Linked DNA regions of Kineococcus sp. NBC_00420. The protein of the gene in region 1 binds, or shares a complex with, the protein of each later gene. Links are inferred from orthologs where the notes say so. Each region holds a gene or a part of one and is shown on either strand. Other genes may lie near its edges.

The links. Proteins that work in one complex are often made in the same cells at the same time.
Region 2: secY (region 1) and secG share a complex: the UniProt entries of both Escherichia coli proteins name them as parts of the sec protein translocase complex. The link is inferred for Kineococcus sp. NBC_00420 from one-to-one orthologs.
Region 3: the proteins of secY (region 1) and secA are in contact, whole or in part, in a crystal structure (PDB 3DIN), measured with the Thermotoga maritima proteins. The link is inferred for Kineococcus sp. NBC_00420 from one-to-one orthologs. Residues at the interface, in WP_004081795.1 of Thermotoga maritima: Glu108, Gly109, Glu110, Glu111, Ala236, Glu237, Arg238, Arg239, Ile240, Thr241, Ile242, Gln243, Tyr244, Ala245, Arg246, Arg247, Val248, Thr249, Gly250, Arg251, Arg252, Val253, Tyr254, Gly256, Ala257, Ser258, Thr259, Tyr260, Leu261, Pro262; in WP_004082002.1 of Thermotoga maritima: Glu261, Ala262, Arg263, Lys300, Ala301, Arg302, Thr303, Ile304, Ile305, Leu323, Tyr324, Asp325, Pro326, Val329, Ser330, Tyr333, Ile336, Lys340, Phe345, Val349, Glu363, Phe364, Tyr374, Ser375, Gly376, Gly377, Glu393, Ile395, Thr482, Ser483.

Annotation. Positions count from the first base shown.
Region 1 is NZ_CP107930.1:3,705,129-3,712,467, reverse strand. The notes cover bases 327-3,211. They hold secY (preprotein translocase subunit SecY), read right to left. Parts: upstream 2,478-3,211; coding sequence 1,176-2,477; downstream 327-1,175. Other genes in these bases: rpmD (50S ribosomal protein L30), read right to left, coding at 3,134-3,211; rplO (50S ribosomal protein L15), read right to left, coding at 2,676-3,134; OG218_RS18330 (adenylate kinase), read right to left, coding at 607-1,179; map (type I methionyl aminopeptidase), read right to left, coding at 327-594. Also shown: more of map, read right to left, coding at 1-326; more of rpmD, read right to left, coding at 3,212-3,316; rpsE (30S ribosomal protein S5), read right to left, coding at 3,316-3,981; rplR (50S ribosomal protein L18), read right to left, coding at 4,013-4,390; rplF (50S ribosomal protein L6), read right to left, coding at 4,393-4,932; rpsH (30S ribosomal protein S8), read right to left, coding at 4,946-5,344; OG218_RS18290 (type Z 30S ribosomal protein S14), read right to left, coding at 5,451-5,636; rplE (50S ribosomal protein L5), read right to left, coding at 5,639-6,208; rplX (50S ribosomal protein L24), read right to left, coding at 6,208-6,579; rplN (50S ribosomal protein L14), read right to left, coding at 6,582-6,950; rpsQ (30S ribosomal protein S17), read right to left, coding at 7,085-7,339. UniProt on the Escherichia coli protein: The central subunit of the protein translocation channel SecYEG. Consists of two halves formed by TMs 1-5 and 6-10.
Region 2 is NZ_CP107930.1:5,193,957-5,198,933, forward strand. Bases 1-2,750 are described here. They hold secG (preprotein translocase subunit SecG), read left to right. Parts: upstream 1-1,124; coding sequence 1,125-1,376; downstream 1,377-2,750. Other genes in these bases: OG218_RS25345 (phosphoglycerate kinase), read left to right, coding at 1-262; tpiA (triose-phosphate isomerase), read left to right, coding at 295-1,080; OG218_RS25360 (RNA polymerase-binding protein RbpA), read left to right, coding at 1,432-1,782; pgl (6-phosphogluconolactonase), read right to left, coding at 1,846-2,589; opcA (glucose-6-phosphate dehydrogenase assembly protein OpcA), read right to left, coding at 2,586-2,750. Also shown: more of opcA, read right to left, coding at 2,751-3,740; zwf (glucose-6-phosphate dehydrogenase), read right to left, coding at 3,763-4,977. UniProt on the Escherichia coli protein: Subunit of the protein translocation channel SecYEG. Overexpression of some hybrid proteins has been thought to jam the protein secretion apparatus resulting in cell death; while this may be true it also results in FtsH-mediated degradation of SecY.
Region 3 is NZ_CP107930.1:4,054,032-4,059,502, reverse strand. What follows is about bases 2,228-5,471. They hold secA (preprotein translocase subunit SecA), read right to left. Parts: upstream 5,113-5,471; coding sequence 2,428-5,112; downstream 2,228-2,427. Other genes in these bases: OG218_RS19975 (putative bifunctional diguanylate cyclase/phosphodiesterase), read right to left, coding at 5,183-5,471; OG218_RS19985 (Rv3235 family protein), read left to right, coding at 2,228-2,406. In the rest of the region: OG218_RS20000 (helix-turn-helix domain-containing protein), read left to right, coding at 83-301; OG218_RS19995 (hypothetical protein), read right to left, coding at 335-895; OG218_RS19990 (LysM peptidoglycan-binding domain-containing protein), read left to right, coding at 1,111-1,806; more of OG218_RS19985, read left to right, coding at 1,864-2,227. UniProt on the Escherichia coli protein: Required for protein export, interacts with the SecYEG preprotein conducting channel.

The DNA of each region.
Region 1 (7,339 bases):
ACGGACCTTGGGGCCCTTCTCGCGGACCCGGTAGTTCAGGACGTCGGGCGCCATGTGCATGGCCGTGCCGATCCCGTGGCCGGTGTAGCCGTCGACGATGCCCAGGCGGCCGTCCACGGCGTCCTCCACGGCCGCGCCGACGTCGCCGACCCTCCCGCGTGCGTCGAGGGCTGCGATGCCCGCCCAGAGCGCCTGACGGGTGATCTCGACCAGTTCCGCGTCGCCGGCGTCGTCCGGCTCACCCACGATCGCGGTGAAGGCGGAGTCGCCGTGCCAGCCGTCGACCACCGCTCCCCCGTCGATCGAGACGACGTCGCCCGCCACGAGCGGGGTGTCGCCGGGGATCCCGTGCACGACGACCTCGTTGACCGAGATGCAGAGCGTGGCCGGGTAGCCGTGGTAACCGAGGAAGTTGGACGTCCCACCACCCGCGTGGATGACCTCCGCGCCGATGGCGTCCAGCTCCTTCGGAGTGATCCCGGGCCGCAGGGCGGCCCGCACCGACTCCAGGGCCGCGGACGTCAGCAGCCCCGCCGCACGCATCTTCTGGATCTGTTCGGGGGTCTTGATCTCGACCCGTTCACGTCCGAGCACGGTGGCGGCGCGTCAGTTCGGGAGGCCGAGGGCGGCGACCAGGCGCGAGGTGACCTCGGCGATCCCGCCGAGGCCGTCGACGCTGCGCAGCAGCCCGCGGTCGGAGTAGACCTTCACGAGGGGCGCCGTCTGGTCCAGGTAGACCTGCTGGCGGGTGCGGACGACCTCTTCGGTGTCGTCGCTGCGCCCCTGCTCCAGCGCGCGGTGCGTCAGCCGACGGACGAGCTCGTCGGTGTCCGCGGTGATCTCGAGCACGTGCTCGAGCTTCACGCCGAACCCGGAGAGCATCTCGTCGAGCTCGCGGACCTGGTCCGTCGTGCGGGGGTAGCCGTCGAGGATGAAGCCCTCGGTGGCGTCGGGCTGCTCGAGGCGGTCGTGGACCATCGCGTTGGTCACGGTGTCCGGCACGTACTTGCCGGCGTCCAGGTACTCCTGGACGGTCTTGCCCAGTTCGGTCTGCTCCGCGACGTGGGTCCGGAAGATGTCGCCGGTGGAGATGGCCGGCACCCCCAGGCGGGCGGAGAGGAGCTTGGCCTGGGTGCCCTTGCCGGCACCCGGCGGACCGAGGAGGACGAGACGAGTCATCGCAAGAACCCTTCGTAGTTGCGCTGTTGGAGCTGGGACTCGATCTGCTTCACCGTCTCGAGCCCGACCCCGACGATGATCAGGATCGACGTGCCCCCGAAGGGCAGGTTCGTGCTGGCGTTGAAGAGCACGATAGCGATGAGCGGGAGCAGGGCGATCAGTCCCAGGTACAGCGATCCTGGCAGGGTGATGCGGGTGAGGATGTAGTCCAGGTACTCGGCGGTGGGCCGTCCGGCGCGCACCCCGGGGATGAAACCGCCGTACTTGCGCATGTTCTCGGCGACCTCGTCCGGGTTGAACGTGATCGCGACGTAGAAGTACGCGAAGAAGATGATGAGCAGGAAGTACGTGACCATGTACAGCGGGTGGTCACCCTTGGTCAGGTTGTCGTTGATCCAGATGACCCAGCCCGCGTTCGGGTCGCTGAACTGGCCCACCAGCGCCGGCAGGTACAGCAGCGACGACGCGAAGATCACCGGGATGACGCCGGCCATGTTGACCTTGAGCGGGATGTAGGTCGAGGTGCCCCCGTACATGCGGCGGCCGATCATCCGTTTGGCGTACTGGACGGGCACCCGGCGCTGGGACTGCTCGACGGCCACGACGAGGGCGACCACCACGACGATGATCGCGAGGACCGCGACGAAGGTGCCCCAGCCCTGCTGGTTCTGGATGCCCCAGAGCGCGGAGGGGAAGCCCGCGGCGATCTGGGCGAAGATCAGCAGGGACATGCCGTTGCCGATGCCGCGCTCGGTGACGAGCTCACCCATCCACATGATCAGGCCGGTGCCGGCGGTCATGGTCATGACCATCAGCACGATCGTCTGGACGCTCTGGTCGGGGAGGACCTGGGCGTTGCACGCCGTGCCGAAGAGCCGCGAGGGGTCCTTGGCGATGGTCACGTAGGTGGTCGACTGCAGGACCGCGAGACCGATCGTCAGGTACCGCGTGTACTGCGTGAGCTTGGTCGTCCCCTGCTGGCCCTCCTTCTTGAGGTCCTCGAAGCGCGGGATGACCACCGTCAGCAGCTGGATGATGATGCTCGCTGTGATGTACGGCATGATCCCGAGCGCGAAGATGCTCAGCTGCAGCAGCGCGCCGCCGGAGAACAGGTTCACCAGGCCCAGCAGGTCGTTGCCCGACTGCGACGCCTTGATGCACGACTGGACGGCGCTGTAGGAGACCCCTGGGGCCGGGACGAACGAGCCGAGCCGCACCAGCACGATGATCCCCAGCGTGAAGAGCAGCTTGCGGCGCAGGTCGGGCGTCCGGAAGGCGCGACCGATTGCGGTGAGCACTACAACCTCCTGCACCGCACTCCCCCGCGGTGCGCGGGGAGGGCGGGTTCGTCACTGACAGATCGGACGGTTGGGCCGGACGTGCGACACGTCGCACGCACGCAGCCCACAGAGGACCCTACCCCGCCACAAACGCACACGCGGCGGTAGCGGACGATCACTCGTCGCTACCGCCGCGTGGGCTGTGTCGTCGCTGGGTCAGCGAACGGTGGTGGAACCGCCCGCAGCCGCGATCTTCTCGGCCGCCGACGTCGAGAACTTGTCTGCCGTCACCTGCAGAGCCACGGAGATCTCCCCCGTGCCCAGCACCTTGACGAGCTGGCCCTTGCGGACCGCGCCACTGGCGACGAGCTCGTCGACACCGATGGTGCCGCCTTCGGGGAAGAGGGAGCCGAGCTTGTCGAGGTTGACGACCTGGTACTCGACGCGGAACGGGTTCTTGAACCCGCGCAGCTTCGGCAGGCGCATGTGCAGGGGCATCTGGCCGCCCTCGAAGGCCTCGGGCACCGAGTAACGAGCCTTGGTGCCCTTGGTCCCACGACCGGCGGTCTTGCCCTTGCTGCCCTCACCGCGACCCACACGGGTCTTGGCGGTGTTCGAACCCGGAGCCGGACGCAGGTGGTGCAGCTTCAGGACGTGTTCACCCTGGTTGGCCATCAGTCGACCTCCTCCACGGTCACGAGGTGCGAGACGGTGTTGACCATCCCGCGGAACTCGGGCTTGTCGTCCTTGACGACCGACTGCCCGATCTTGTGCAGGCCGAGGCTGCGCAGCGTCTCGCGCTGGTTCTGCTTGCGGCCGATGCCCGAGTTGATCTGGGTCACCTTGAGACGAGCCATCAGGAGGTCACCCCCGCAGCCTGGGCGCGCAGCAGCGCGACCGGGGCGACGTGCTCGACGGGCAGACCACGACGCGCCGCCACCTGCTCGGGACGCTCGAGGCCACGGAGGGCCTCGATCGTCGCGTGCACGATGTTGATGGCGTTGCTGCTGCCGAGGGACTTCGACAGGACGTCGTGGATACCCGCGCACTCGAGCACCGCGCGGACGGGACCACCGGCGATGACGCCGGTACCCGGGGAAGCCGGGCGCAGCATGACCACGCCGGCCGCCTTCTCACCCTGGATGGGGTGCGGGATGGTCCCCTGGATCCGCGGGACGCGGAAGAAGTTCTTCTTGGCCTCTTCGACACCCTTGGCGATCGCCGCGGGCACCTCCTTGGCCTTGCCGTAGCCGACACCGACGGTTCCGTCGCCGTCACCCACGACCACGAGGGCCGTGAAGCTGAAGCGACGGCCGCCCTTGACGACCTTGGCGACGCGGTTGATGGTCACGACGCGCTCGACGAAGTTGCTGCGGTCACCCGCACCACCCTGTCCGCGGTCGCGACCGCCACCGGCGTTGTCGCGACGGCCGCGGTTGTCGCCGCTGCCGCCACCACGGTTGTCGTTGTTGCCGCCGGCCGCACCGGCGCCACCGGCGCCTCGGCGCTGGGGTCCAGGCATCAGACGTTCCTCATCTCTTCGAGTGCTCGGGTCACAGGGCCAACCCGGCTTCCCGGGCGCCGTCGGCGATGGCCGCGACTCGACCCGCGTACCGGTTCCCACCGCGGTCGAAGACCACGGCTTCGATGCCGGCCGCCTTGGCCCGCTCGCCGACGAGGACGCCGACAGCCTTCGCCTTGGCCGACTTGTCGTCGCTGCTCGCGCGCAGGTCCGTCTCCATGGTCGAGGCCGACGCGAGGGTGTGACCCTGTGCGTCGTCGATGACCTGGACGAACACGTGCCGGGCGGACCGGGTGACGACGAGACGCGGACGCACTGCGGTGCCCACGACCTTCTTGCGCACTCGGGTGTGACGGCGCTTGAGCGAAGCCGCCTTGCCCTTCGTGGTGCGCTGAGTGGAGAGACCCATCGTCACTTACCAGCCTTTCCGACCTTGCGGCGGATCTGCTCGCCGGCGTAGCGAACGCCCTTGCCCTTGTAGGGGTCGGGCTTGCGCAGCTTGCGGATGTTGGCGGCGATCTCGCCCACCTGCTGCTTGTCGATGCCGGCGACGGAGAAGCGCGTGTTGTTCTCGACGGCGAAGGTGATGCCGGCCGGAGCCTTCACCACGACCGGGTGGCTGAAGCCGAGGGCGAACTCGAGGTCCGAACCCTTCGGCGTCACGCGGTAACCGGTACCGACGATCTCGAGCTTCTTCTCGTAGCCCTTCGTCACACCCTCGACCATGTTGGCCAGCAGGGTGCGGGTGAGTCCGTGCAGCGAGCGCGAGACGCGCTCGTCGTCCGGACGCTTGACCAGCAGCGTGCCGTCTTCGCCACGTTCGACGGAGATCGGGGACGCGATGGTGTGGTTCAGCTCGCCCTTGGGGCCCTTGACCGTGACGGCGAGGCCGTCGATGGTCACGTCCACGCCCGTGGGGACGGTGATCGGGAGTCGACCGATGCGCGACATGAGTCCTCCTCCCTCACCAGACGTAGGCGAGGACTTCCCCACCCACGCCCTTCTTGTTGGCCTGCTTGTCGGTCAGGAGACCCGAGGAGGTGGACAGGATCGCCACGCCCAGGCCGCCCAGAACGCGGGGCAGGTTGGTCGACTTCGCGTACACCCGGAGACCGGGCTTGCTCACACGGCGCAGGCCGGCGATCGAACGCTCGCGGTTGGGGCCGAACTTCAGCTCCATGGACAGCTTCTTGCCGACTTCGGCGTCCTCCACGGACCAGGAGGCGATGTAGCCCTCGGCCTGCAGGATCTCGGCGATGTGCGACTTCAGCTTGCTGTACGGCATGGACACGGTGTCGTGGTACGCCGAGTTGGCGTTACGCAAGCGCGTCAACATGTCGGCGATGGGGTCAGTCATCGTCATCGGGCTCGTCCGCCCTTCCTCGCCGGGGTTTCCGGTGCGCGGTGTGCGCTCCGGACCTTCGGCGTCGTCGAAATGATGTCAGAAGTCACCAGCAGGTCGATCCCACTCACCAGCTGCTCTTGGTCACACCGGGCAGCTCGCCCGCGTGTGCCATCTCGCGCACACAGATTCGGCACAGGCCGAACTTCTTGTACACGGCGTGGGGACGCCCGCACTTCTGGCAACGGGTGTAGCCACGAACCTTGAACTTCGGCTTGCGTGCGGCCTTGGTGATCAGAGCGGTCTTCGCCACGGTCAGTTCTCCTTGAACGGGAAGCCCAGAGCACGCAGCAGCGCACGGCCTTCGTCGTCGGTCTTCGCCGTCGTCACGACCGTGATGTCCATACCGCGGACGCGGTCGATCCTGTCCTGGTCGATCTCGTGGAACATGGACTGCTCGTTGAGACCGAAGGTGTAGTTGCCGTTCCCGTCGAACTGCTTCGGCGAGAGACCACGGAAGTCGCGGATGCGCGGGAGCGCCAGCGACGTCAGACGGTCGAGGAACTCCCACATGCGGTCGCCCCGCAGCGTGGTGTGGCAACCGATCGGCATGCCCTCGCGCAGCTTGAACTGCGCGATCGACTTGCGGGCCTTGGTGACCTGCGGCTTCTGACCGGTGATGGCCGTCAGGTCGCGGACAGCGCCGTCGATGAGCTTGGAGTCACGAGCCGCCTCGCCGACACCCATGTTCACCACGACCTTGACCAGGCCGGGGATCTGCATGACGTTCGGGTAGGCGAACTGCTCGTGCAGCTGACCCTTGATCTCTTCGCGGTAGCGCTGCTTCAGACGCGGCAACGCACGGGTTTCAGTCGTCGTGGTCATCAGATGTCCTTGCCGGAACGCTTGGCGACGCGGATGCGGTTGGTCTTGGTGCGACCGTCGCGTTCCACCTGCTCCGTGCGGATGCCCACACGGGTCGGCTTCTTGGTCTCCGGGTCGACGAGCTGCACGTTCGAGATGTGGATGGGGGCCTCGCGCTCGACGATGCCACCCTCCGTGCCCGGACGAGCCTTGGTGTGACGCTTGATGCGGTTCACACCCTCGACGAGGACGCGCTGGGTCTCCCCGTTGACGTCCAGGACCTTGCCCTGCTTGCCGAGGTCGGACGTCTTGGTCCCGTCCTCGTTGCGACGACCGCGAACGCGGGTGATGACCTGGACCAGGTCACCCTTCTTGATGCGGGTCTTCCCCATGGTCAGAGCACCTCCGGCGCCAGCGAGATGATGCGCATGAACTTCTTCTCGCGCAGTTCACGACCGACGGGCCCGAAGATTCGGGTGCCACGCGGGTCGCCGTCCGCGCGGAGGATCACCGCAGCGTTCTCGTCGAATCGGATGTACGAACCGTCGGCGCGCCGACGCTCCTTCTTGGTACGGACGATGACGGCCTTGACCACATCGCCCTTCTTGACGTTTCCACCGGGGATGGCGTCCTTGACCGTTGCCACGATCACGTCACCGATGCCGGCGTAGCGGCGGCCGGAGCCACCGAGCACGCGGATGCACAAGATCTCCTTGGCACCCGTGTTGTCGGCGACCTTGAGCCGCGACTCCTGCTGGATCACTCTCTACTCCTTCGTCGCGCCGGTTCTCGACCACCCGCTGAGGGGGCGAGCCTGGCCGAACGGACATGGAATCTGGGGGTGGGCCGCGACAGCGGCCCACCCGACGTCAGTCGCTGCGCTCGAGAGCGCGCGAATCACTTCGCGCGTTCGAGGACCTCGACGACGCGCCAGCGCTTGGTCGCCGAAGTGGGACGAGTCTCGGCGATGAGGACGAGGTCGCCCACACCGGCCGTCTCGACCTCGTCGTGCGCCTTGACCTTCGTGGTGCGGCGGATGACCTTCGCGTAGAGCGGGTGCTTCACGCGGTCCTCGACCTCGACCACGACGGTCTTCTGCATCTTGTCGCTGACGACGTAACCGCGGCGCGTCTTGCGGTCGCCACGATCGGT
Region 2 (4,977 bases), 1.5 Mb from region 1 along the record:
CCTCGCCGACGCGCGCACGGTGTTCTGGAACGGCCCGATGGGCGTCTTCGAGATGGAGCCCTACGCCCACGGCACCCGCGCCGTCGCGCAGGGCATCGTCGACTCCGGCGCCTTCAGCGTCGTCGGCGGCGGGGACTCCGCGGCCGCGGTGCGCAGCCTCGGCTTCGCCGACGAGCAGTTCGGGCACATCTCCACCGGTGGTGGAGCGAGCCTGGAGTACCTGGAGGGCAAGCACCTGCCCGGCCTCGACGTGCTCGACTGACCCGCCCGAACCGACGAGACGAAGGATCGACGATGACCCGCACCCCGCTGATCGCCGGGAACTGGAAGATGACCCTGGACCACCAGCAGGGCACCCTGCTGGTCCAGAAGCTGGACTGGACGCTGAAGGACGCCAGGCACGACTACTCGGCCGTCGAGGTCGCCGTGCTGCCCTCCCACACCAGCCTGCGCACGGTGCAGACGCTGATCGAGGGGGACAAGCTGTCCCTCAAGCTCGGCGCGCAGGACGTCTCCGAGCACGACTCCGGGGCGTACACCGGTGAGGTCTCGGGCGCGATGCTCGCCAAGCTCGGCGTCGCCTACGTGGCCGTCGGGCACTCCGAGCGTCGCCAGTACCACGGCGAGGACGACGCGGTCGTGCGGACGAAGACGGCGAAGGCGCTGGCCAGCGGGCTGACCCCGATCGTCTGCGTCGGCGAGGCCCTGGAGATCCGCAAGGCCGCGCAGCACGTCGAGTTCACGGTCGGGCAGGTCACCCAGGCGCTCACCGGGCTCACCGCGGAGCAGGTCGCCGGTCTCGTGCTGGCCTACGAACCGGTCTGGGCGATCGGCACCGGCGAGGTCGCGACGCCCGAGGACGCCCAGGAGGTCTGCGCCGCGCTGCGCGCCGCCGTGGCCGAGCAGTTCGACCAGGCGACCGCGGACGCCGTGCGGGTCCTCTACGGCGGCAGCGTGAAGCCCGCGAGCATCGCGGCCATCATGAAGCAGCCCGACGTGGACGGTGCGCTGGTCGGCGGGGCCAGCACCGACGCCGGGGACTTCGCCGCGATCGTCCGCTTCCGCGACCACCCCGCGTGACGAATCTGCGGGAACACCGCCAGTGATGGCTTAGGCTGACCGGTGTGAGCGTGCTCCGCATCGTGCTGCAGGTCATCCTGGGGATCTCCAGCTTCCTCCTGACGCTGTTGATCCTCCTGCACAAGGGCAAGGGGGGTGGGCTGTCCGACATGTTCGGTGGCGGCGTGACGACGAGTCTCTCCGGCTCGAGCATGGCCGAACGGAACCTCAACCGCTTCACGGTCGGTCTGGGACTGGTCTGGTTCGCCACGATCGTCACCCTCGGCCTCGTCGAGCGGTTCACCAACGAGTTCTGACCGGCCAGCACCGCAGCACGGCATCCACCGAGACTGAAGCAGGAAGAGGACCGACGTGGCAGGTGGCAACGCCATCCGGGGCAGCAGGGTCGGCGCGGGCCCCATGGGCGAAGCGGAACGCGGGGACACCGCGCCCCGCATCCGCATCTCCTACTGGTGCGCCAACGGGCACGAGACGAAGCCCAGCTTCGCCGAGGAGTCCGGGGTCGAACCGCCCGAGACCTGGGACTGCCCGCGGTGCGGGTTCCCCGCCGGCACGGACCGGGCCAACCCGCCCGCTCCGTTGAAGAACGAGCCGTACAAGACGCACCTGGCCTACGTGAAGGAACGTCGCTCCGACGCGGACGGCGAGGCCATCCTCAACGAAGCGCTCGACTCCCTGCGGGCCCGCGGTCTCATCCGCTGACCTGTCGAACGAGAGAAGGCCCCCTGCGGTTCCCGCAGGGGGCCTTCTCTCGTCCTCGGTGGTTCAGAGGTCGGAGGCCGCGGCCTCGTCGACGAGCCAGAGCGTCCGCTCGGTCCCAAAGACCCCCGCCGCGGGGGTCTCGGAGACGTCGCCGGCCGCGACCCCCCGGGCCACGGCGGCCGCCTTCTCGGCCCCGGCCGCCACGAGCCAGACCTGGCGGGCGCGGGCGATGGCCCCGAAGGTGAACGACACCCGCAGCGGCGGCGGCTTCGGGGACTCCCGGACCCCGACGACGCTGGAGTCGTCGCGACCCAGCCCGGGGTGGTGCGGGAACAACGACGCGACGTGACCGTCGGGCCCCATCCCCAGGAGCAGGACGTCGAACGCGGGCACCTCGGCCCCGCCCCCGAAGGCCAGCAGCTCGGCCGCGTAGCGGGCCGCGGCCGCGTCGAGGTCGTCCCCGTCCGGACCGTCGGTGGCTGGCGGCAGGTGCACCGTGGCCGGGTCCAACGGCAGCACGTCGAGCAGTGCGTCGGCGGCCTGGGTCGCGTTGCGCTCCGGGTCACCGGTCGCGAGGAACCGTTCGTCGCTCCACCACAGGTGGACGCGGGACCAGTCGACGCTGTCGCGCGCGGGGGAGGACCCCACCGCGGCAAGCGCCTTGCCCCCGATGGTGCCGCCCGTGAGCGACACGTGCGCGATCCCGCGTTCGGCCTGGGCGTCCGCGATGGCCGCGAGCAACCGGCCGGCCGTCGCGGCGGCCAACAGGTCCGGCGTCGCGTGCCGGACGACGAGCGCCCGGGTCACGCCGTGGCCTTCTTCGCGACGGCCCGCTTGCGCGGAGCCGCCTTCTTGGCCGCCGGGGTGGGGCTGACCGGTGCCGCGAGCGTCAGGTCCCCGCTGCGTTCCGGCTCCGGCGGGGCGCCCTTCATGCTGCGCGAGACCTTGGCCGACTGCTGCTCGGCGGCGGCCTGGCGCTTCGCGGCGGCCGCCGGGGTCGAGAGCTTGCCGGCGGTCTGCGCGTCGCGGACGGACATGACCTTCTTGTTGACCTGGGGCAGGCCGTCGGCCAGGACCTCGCCGTAGACGTCGTCCGGGTCGAGACGGCGCAGCTCCTCGGACAGGCAGTCCTTGACCAGCCGACGCGCCAGCGACAGCCGGCGGTCGGGCTGGCCGGGCTGGGTGAGGGTGGCGACGCTCTGCTCCGGCCGGATGAGTTCCACCGCACCGGACTTGCGCTCCAACCGGACGCTCTGCACCCCGGTCCCTCGCTTGGTGCGGGCCCGTACGACGGGCGCCTTGAGCTTCGCCGCGAGCCACGCCGCGAGGAGTTCGGTGCTGGGGCTGTCCGGGGCACCGGCCACCGTGATCGAGGTGACCGGCTCGTAGGGCGGCTGGTCCAGCGCGGCCGCGAGCAGCGCACGCCAGTTGGTCAGCCGCGTCCACGCCAGGTCGGTGTCACCGGCCCGGTAGCTGGTGCGGCGGGAGTCCAGCGCCTTGGCCGGGTCCCTCGCCTCCGCGGAGTCGGTGATCCGGCGCTGCGCGATGGCCCCGATGGGGTCGGTGCGCAGGTCGTCGGGCGCGGTCCCGGGCCAGTACGCCACGATCGGCGCGTCGGGCAGCAGCAGGGAGACGATGGTCGTCTCCCCGTGCTCGACGAGCGGGCCGTAGGCACGCAGCACGATGACCTCGCTCGCGCCGGCGTCGCCGCCGACGCGGATCTGGGCGTCGAGGCGGGCCGCACCGCGCTTGTTGCCGCGAGCCAGCACGAGCACCCGGCACGGGTGCTCGCGGCTGGCCTCGTTGGCCGCCGAGATGGCGTCCTCGGCGTGGGCGTCGTCGGTGATGACGACGAGGGTCAGGACCCGGCCGAGCGCGACGGCCCCGCCGGAGTCCCGCAGGTCGACCATCGCCTTGTTGATGGCGCTGGTCGACGTGCTGGGCAGGTCGATGATCACATCAGCTCCTGGTGGGTCTGGCTCACGGGCGCCGCCACTGCCGGCCGGACCGTTCGAGCATGGCGTCGGCCGAGGCGGGACCCCAGTTGCCCGACGCGTAGGGCTCGGGCTTGCCGTTCTTGGCCCAGAACTGCGTGATCGGGTCCAGGACCTTCCACGACAGCTCGACCTCGGTGTGGCTGGGGAAGAGCGGCGGGTCACCCAGCAGCACGTCGAGGATGAGGCGTTCGTAGGCCTCGGGGCTGGACTCGGTGAAGGCGTGGCCGTACCCGAAGTCCATGGTCACGTCGCGCACCTCCATGGCCGTCCCGGGGACCTTCGACCCGAACCGCATGGTGATGCCCTCGTCGGGCTGCACCCGGATCACCAGGGCGTTCTGCCCGAGTTCCTCGGTGGCGGTCTTCTCGAAGGGCAGGTGCGGGGCGCGTTTGAAGACGACCGCGATCTCGGTCACCCGGCGCCCGAGCCGCTTGCCGGCCCGCAGGTAGAACGGGACCCCCGCCCAGCGGCGGGTGTCGATCTCGAGCTCGATCGCCGCGAACGTCTCCGTCGTCGAGGTCGAGGGGATCCCGTCCTCGTCGAGGTAGCCCTTGACGAACTCCGAACCCTGCCAGCCCGAGGCGTACTGGCCCCGGGCCGTCGACTTCGCGATGTCCTTGGCCGGACGCACGGCGGAGAGGACCTTGGCCTTCTCCGCGCGCAGGTCGGCGGCGTCGAAGGAGACGGGCTCCTCCATCGCGGTCAGCGCCAGGAGCTGCAGGAGGTGGTTCTGGATGACGTCGCGGGCGGCGCCGATCCCGTCGTAGTACCCCGCGCGGCCACCGATGCCGATGTCCTCGGCCATGGTGATCTGCACGTGGTCGACGTGGTTGGCGTTCCAGAGCGGCTCGAACATCTGGTTGGCGAAACGCAGCGCCAGGATGTTCTGGACCGTCTCCTTGCCGAGGTAGTGGTCGATGCGGAACACCGAGTCCGGCGGGAACACGTTCTCGACGACGGCGTTCAGCTCGCGCGCCGACTTGAGGTCGTGCCCGAAGGGCTTCTCGATGACGACGCGTCGCCACTGGTCGCCGTGCTGGGCGCTCAACCCGCTGCGCGCCAACTGCTTGGCGACGACGGGGAAGAACCGCGGCGGGATCGACATGTAGAACGCGTGGTTCCCGCCGGTACCGCGGACCCGGTCGAGGTCGGCGACGGTCGTGGCGAGCTGGTCGAACGCCTCGTCGTCGTCGAACTC
Region 3 (5,471 bases), 340 kb from region 1 along the record:
CGGCCGATGCGCCAGGGTGACGTCGTGCGAGGATGCGGACACCCGCCAGGACCAGCTCCGACGACGCCCTCCAGGAGACCCCGTGCCCGCCCGTTTCGTCCCGCTCGCGGATGTCGCCGAGACGCTCGCGATCAGCTCGGCCCAGGCCTACGCCCTGGTCCGCACGGGAGAACTGCGGGCCATCAAGGTCGGCGGGCGTGGGCAGTGGCGCGTCGAGGACTCCGAGCTCGAGGACTACATCCAGCGGATGTACACCCAGACCCGCGAGAGCGTCCTCGCGGGCGAGGACCACACCGACTGACCCGCTCACCGACCCCACCGACCGACCTCCCGGTCAGACCACCTCGGTGATGCTGAGCAACGCCGCGAACGGCACCGTCGTGGTGCGCGCACCGCTGTCCGCACGCTGACCCTCGGCGACGTCGACGAGGTCGTCGAGGTCGACGACGTCGACGTGGTCGGCGCCCACCCGGCCCACCGTGCCCCGGACGTCGACACCACCCGTGCGCACGACGACGTGCACACCGGCTCCGGCCAGCGCGCGGACCGCCAGGAGCAGGGTCCGCCGCGCTGCGACCGCACCCCAGGGCGCCGCACTGCGCCCGGGAACCCCCCGCAGTGCGAGCACGGCCGCGGCCGGCAGCAGGACCTGCCGCGACGCCGCGGCCTCCCGGACCAGGAACCAGTCCGGTCCCACCCCCTCGACCCGCCCGTTCAGCGTGGTGCCGTCGCGCAGCACGAAGGTGACGGCCCCGGTCGCCGCGCGCACGCGGGAGGCGAGCGTGACGGTCGCCTCGTCCCGGCGGATCCGGTCGGCGACCTCCTCGTCCCGCTCGAGCCGGTGGGCGTGCTCCGCGCGGGCGGCGAGGTCGTCGAAGAGGTCGTCCCAGCGCACGACACAACGCTACGTCGCGGTGACCACCCGTCGGGTCGCCCGTCACCCGTCTTCACCCACCGTCAGACGTTGCCCTCCGATCGGGCGCATGTCACGGGAGTTCCTGGCCCCACGCACAGGTGGTCGCTAGACATGGCGCAGCAAACGACACCAAACGACACCCAAAAGGACCCAAGTGGTCCAACAAGGGTCGTGCGATCACGAAGGTGGTTACCGTGCACAAGCTCCGGCACCTGCTGACGTTCACCGTCGGCGCCGTGCTGGCCGCCGTGCCCGCCCTGGCCGGTGCCGGGCTCCTCGCGACGGCGGCACCGGCGCTGCGCACCGCGCAGTCGGGCACCGCGACGGTCGCCGACCTGCTCGTCGGTGGGTGCTCCGTCGTGGGCGCCCTCGTCCTGGGGTGGTTGGCGCTCACCGTCCTGGTGGCCGTCGTGGACGAGGTCCGGGCCCGCAGTCACCCGCGACTCGCCGTGCGGTCCTCACCCGGCGTCCCGCGGACCGTCCGCCGGGTCGTCGCGCTCGTCGTGGGCGTGATGCTGGGGTCGGCCGCCCTCTCCGCCGGCGCGGCGGAACGGGGCGCGGCGACCGCGGTCCCCGAGCTCGGCTGGGCCGTTTCCGCGCCCCTGCAGGTCACCTCGGCACCGGCCCTCGACCTCGGCTGGGCCGCCGTCCCGGAGACCGCCCCCGAAACCAGCGCGGCGAGCACTCCCCCGGCGCCCCGGGAGGTCAGCGGCGAGATCGTCGTCCACCGCGGGGACAGCCTGTGGTCGCTGGCCGCGCAACGGTGCGGTCCCGACGCCACCGCCGGCGAGGTGATGGCCGAGCAGCACCGCCTCCACACCGCCAACGTCGACGTCATCGGCGACGACCCCGACCTGCTGCTGCCCGGCCAGGTCCTGCGCCTGCCCTGATCCCGTCCGAGCACCCGTTCGGCCACCCGTTCGACACCGCACCGAGGAGAACCCCGCGTGACCAGCTCCACCGCCGCCCTGCTCGACGACCTCACGCCGGGCACCGGACGAGTGCCCGTGCCCTACGGGCTGCCGCCGTACATCGACGAACGTGAGGACGCCTTCGGTCCCGAGGGGCCCGTCCTCAGCCACCTCAGCCCCGACCAGGGCGTCCTCGAACTCGCGATCGTCGACCCGCGGCTGCTGCCGCCCTCGGAGCTGCCGGAGGTGACGGCGTGGACGCGGCGCTACCTCGTCGTCCTGCTCGAGGTCCTCACCGGTCAGCGACCCACCCAGCAGCTGCTGCGGTGGTCCGCCGCCGACATCTACGCGGGGGTGCAGCGGCGGGCGGCGCTGCAGGCCCGGCTGCGCGCCCGGACCGGACGGACGGTGCGTCCGCAGGTCGGGACGCTGCGGGTGTCGTTCCCCCGCACGGACGTGGCCGAGGTCGGGGCCGTGCTGAGGGAGTCGGACCGGGTGCGCGCCGCGGCGCTGCGCATCGAGCGCTGCACCGACCGCTCCGGGGAGCGGTGGCGGGTCACCGCGCTGGAACTCGGGTGACCCGCCCCACCTGACCTGCGCTCAGTCGTCCTGGCGGCGCTGGGCCGCGCGACGCTGGGCCCGGTTGCCGGTCTCGGCGTCCGTCGCCGCGGCGTCGCCGGCGTGGACCTCGACGTCACCCTCGGCCGTCGGGGCCGAGTACTGCAACTGCTGACGCGGCGGGGGCGCGCCGAACCCCGGGGCGGTCGCCGCGGTCCCCGGCTGGGTCGCCGGCTGGACCTGCAGCGAGAAGAGGTAGCCGATCGACTCCTCCTTGATGGCCTCGGTCATCGCCCCGAAGAGCTGGTACCCCTCGCGCTGGTACTCCACGAGCGGGTCGCGCTGGGCCATCGCGCGCAGCCCGATGCCCTCCTGGAGGTAGTCCATCTCGTAGAGGTGCTCACGCCACTTGCGGTCGAGCACCGACAGCACCACACGGCGTTCGAGGTCGCGCACGACGCCCTCTCCCAGCTCCACCTCGCGGACGTCGTAGCAGGCCTGCGCGTCGCCACGCATCTCCTCGACGAGCCGCTCGACGGTGAGGTTCCCGCGACCCCCGGCGGCCTCGACGACCTCCGCCGGCGTCACGGAGACCGGGTAGAGGCTGCGCAACGCCTCGAAGAGCTCCTCGAGGTCCCAGTCCTCGCCGAAGCCGCGGGCCGTGGCCTCGGTGACGTAGGCGGTCACGACGTCGTCGAGGAAATGGCGGATCTGCAGGTGCAGGTCCTCCCCCTCGAGCACCTTGCGGCGCTCGGCGTAGATGACCTCGCGCTGGCGGTTCAGGACGTCGTCGTACTTGAGGACGTTCTTGCGGATCTCGAAGTTGCGACCCTCGACCTGACCCTGCGCGCTCTGGATCGCGCGGGAGACCATCTTCGACTCGATGGGGACGTCCTCGGGGATGCCCGTGCGGGTCAGGAAGGACTCCACCAGCGCGGCGTTGAACAGGCGCATGAGGTCGTCGGTCAGCGACAGGTAGAACCGGGACTCCCCCGGGTCGCCCTGACGACCGGAACGACCGCGCAGCTGGTTGTCGATGCGACGCGACTCGTGACGCTCGGTCCCCAGCACGTAGAGCCCACCGAGGTCGCGGACCTCGTCGTGCTCGGCCTGCACGGACGCCTTGGCCTGCTCGACCACCTCGGGCCACGCGGCCTCGTAGGCCTCGGGGGCCTCGTCGGGGTCGAGCCCCTTGTCCTTCATCGCGGCGACGGCGAGGAACTCCGCGTTGCCGCCGAGCATGATGTCCGTCCCGCGGCCCGCCATGTTCGTCGCGACCGTCACGGCACCCTTGCGCCCGGCCTGCGCGACGATCGAGGCCTCGCGCTCGTGCTGCTTGGCGTTGAGGACGGTGTGCTCGACGCCGGCCTTGGTGAGCAGGGTCGAGAGGTACTCGCTCTTCTCGACGCTCGTCGTGCCGACGAGGACGGGCTGACCGCTCGCGTGGTGCTCGGCGATGTCCTCGACGACGGCGTTGAACTTGGCCTGCTCGTTCTTGTAGACGAGGTCGGGCTGGTCCATCCGCACCGCGGGGCGGTTCGTCGGGATCGAGACGACGCCGAGCTTGTAGATCTGGTGGAACTCCGCGGCCTCGGTCATGGCCGTACCGGTCATCCCGGAGAGCTTGTCGTACATGCGGAAGAAGTTCTGGAGGGTGATCGTCGCCAGCGTCTGGTTCTCGTTCTGGATCGGCACGCCCTCCTTCGCCTCGATGGCCTGGTGCATGCCCTCGTTGTAGCGGCGACCGGCCAGGATGCGGCCGGTGTGCTCGTCGACGATCAGGACCTCGTTGTTCGGGGAGACGACGTAGTCCTTGTCCCGCTTGAACAGCTCCTTGGCCTTGACCGCGTTGTTCAGGAACCCGATGAGCGGGGTGTTCACGCTCTCGTAGAGGTTCTCGATCCCGAGCAGGTCCTCGACCTTCTCGATGCCGGCCTCGAGGATCCCGATCGTGCGCTTCTTCTCGTCCACCTCGTAGTCGACGTCGACGGTGAGCCGGCGGACGATCTTGGCGAACTCGCCGTACCACTTGGTCGGGGAGTCGGAGGGGCCGGAGATGATCAGCGGCGTGCGGGCCTCGTCGATGAGGATCGAGTCGACCTCGTCGACGACCGCGAAGTTGTGGCCGCGCTGGACCATCTCCTCGGTGTTCCACGCCATGTTGTCGCGCAGGTAGTCGAAGCCGAACTCGTTGTTCGTGCCGTAGGTGACGTCGGCCGCGTAGGCCTCGCGCCGCTCGTCCGGGCGCATCGAGGAGAGGATGCAAGAGCTCGTCATGCCCAGGAAGCGGAAGACGCGTCCCATGAGCTCGCTCTGGTACTCGGCCAGGAAGTCGTTGACCGTGACGACGTGGACGCCCTTGCCGGACAGCGCGTTGAGGTAGGCCGGCAGCGTCGCGACGAGGGTCTTGCCCTCACCGGTGCGCATCTCCGCGATGTTGCCCTGGTGCAGCGCCGCGCCACCCATCAGCTGCACGTCGAAGTGACGCTGGCCCAGCGTCCGGCGCGCGGCCTCGCGCACCACGGCGAAGGCCTCGGGCAGCAGGCTGTCGAGCGTCTCGCCGTCGGCGATGCGCTCCCGGAAGCGGTCGGTCTCGCCCCGCAGCTCCTCGTCGCTCATCGCCTCGAAGTCACCTTCGAGGGCGTTCACCTGCTCCGCGATGCGGTGCAGGCGCTTGACCACGCGGCCCTCACCGGCGCGGAGGACCTTTTCGACGATCGCTGGCACCCCGTCACTCTAGCGGCGCAACGTCGCGTGACGGTGCCTCTACGGAATGCAGTGGTCTCGCGACGGGGCGTCAGCGCGAGCGGTCGAGCATCCTGCGCAGGTCCGTGGGGCGCACACCGCTGATGGGGACGGGCACGGGGGCCTCCCCCGGGCCACCCTGCACCGGGACGGCCACGGCCCCCTCGCGCGCCACTCCGACCGGCCCGACCGGCCCGAACTCCCGGGCGAAGAGCGACTGCGCGTCCAGCGCGGCCTCGGCGTCGTCCCCGTCCTCCCCCGGTCCCTCCAGGGGGTCCCCGGTGAACTCGACGAGACCGGCGAGGTCGGCGAGGTCGGCGAGCGCCGGGACGGTCGCCAGC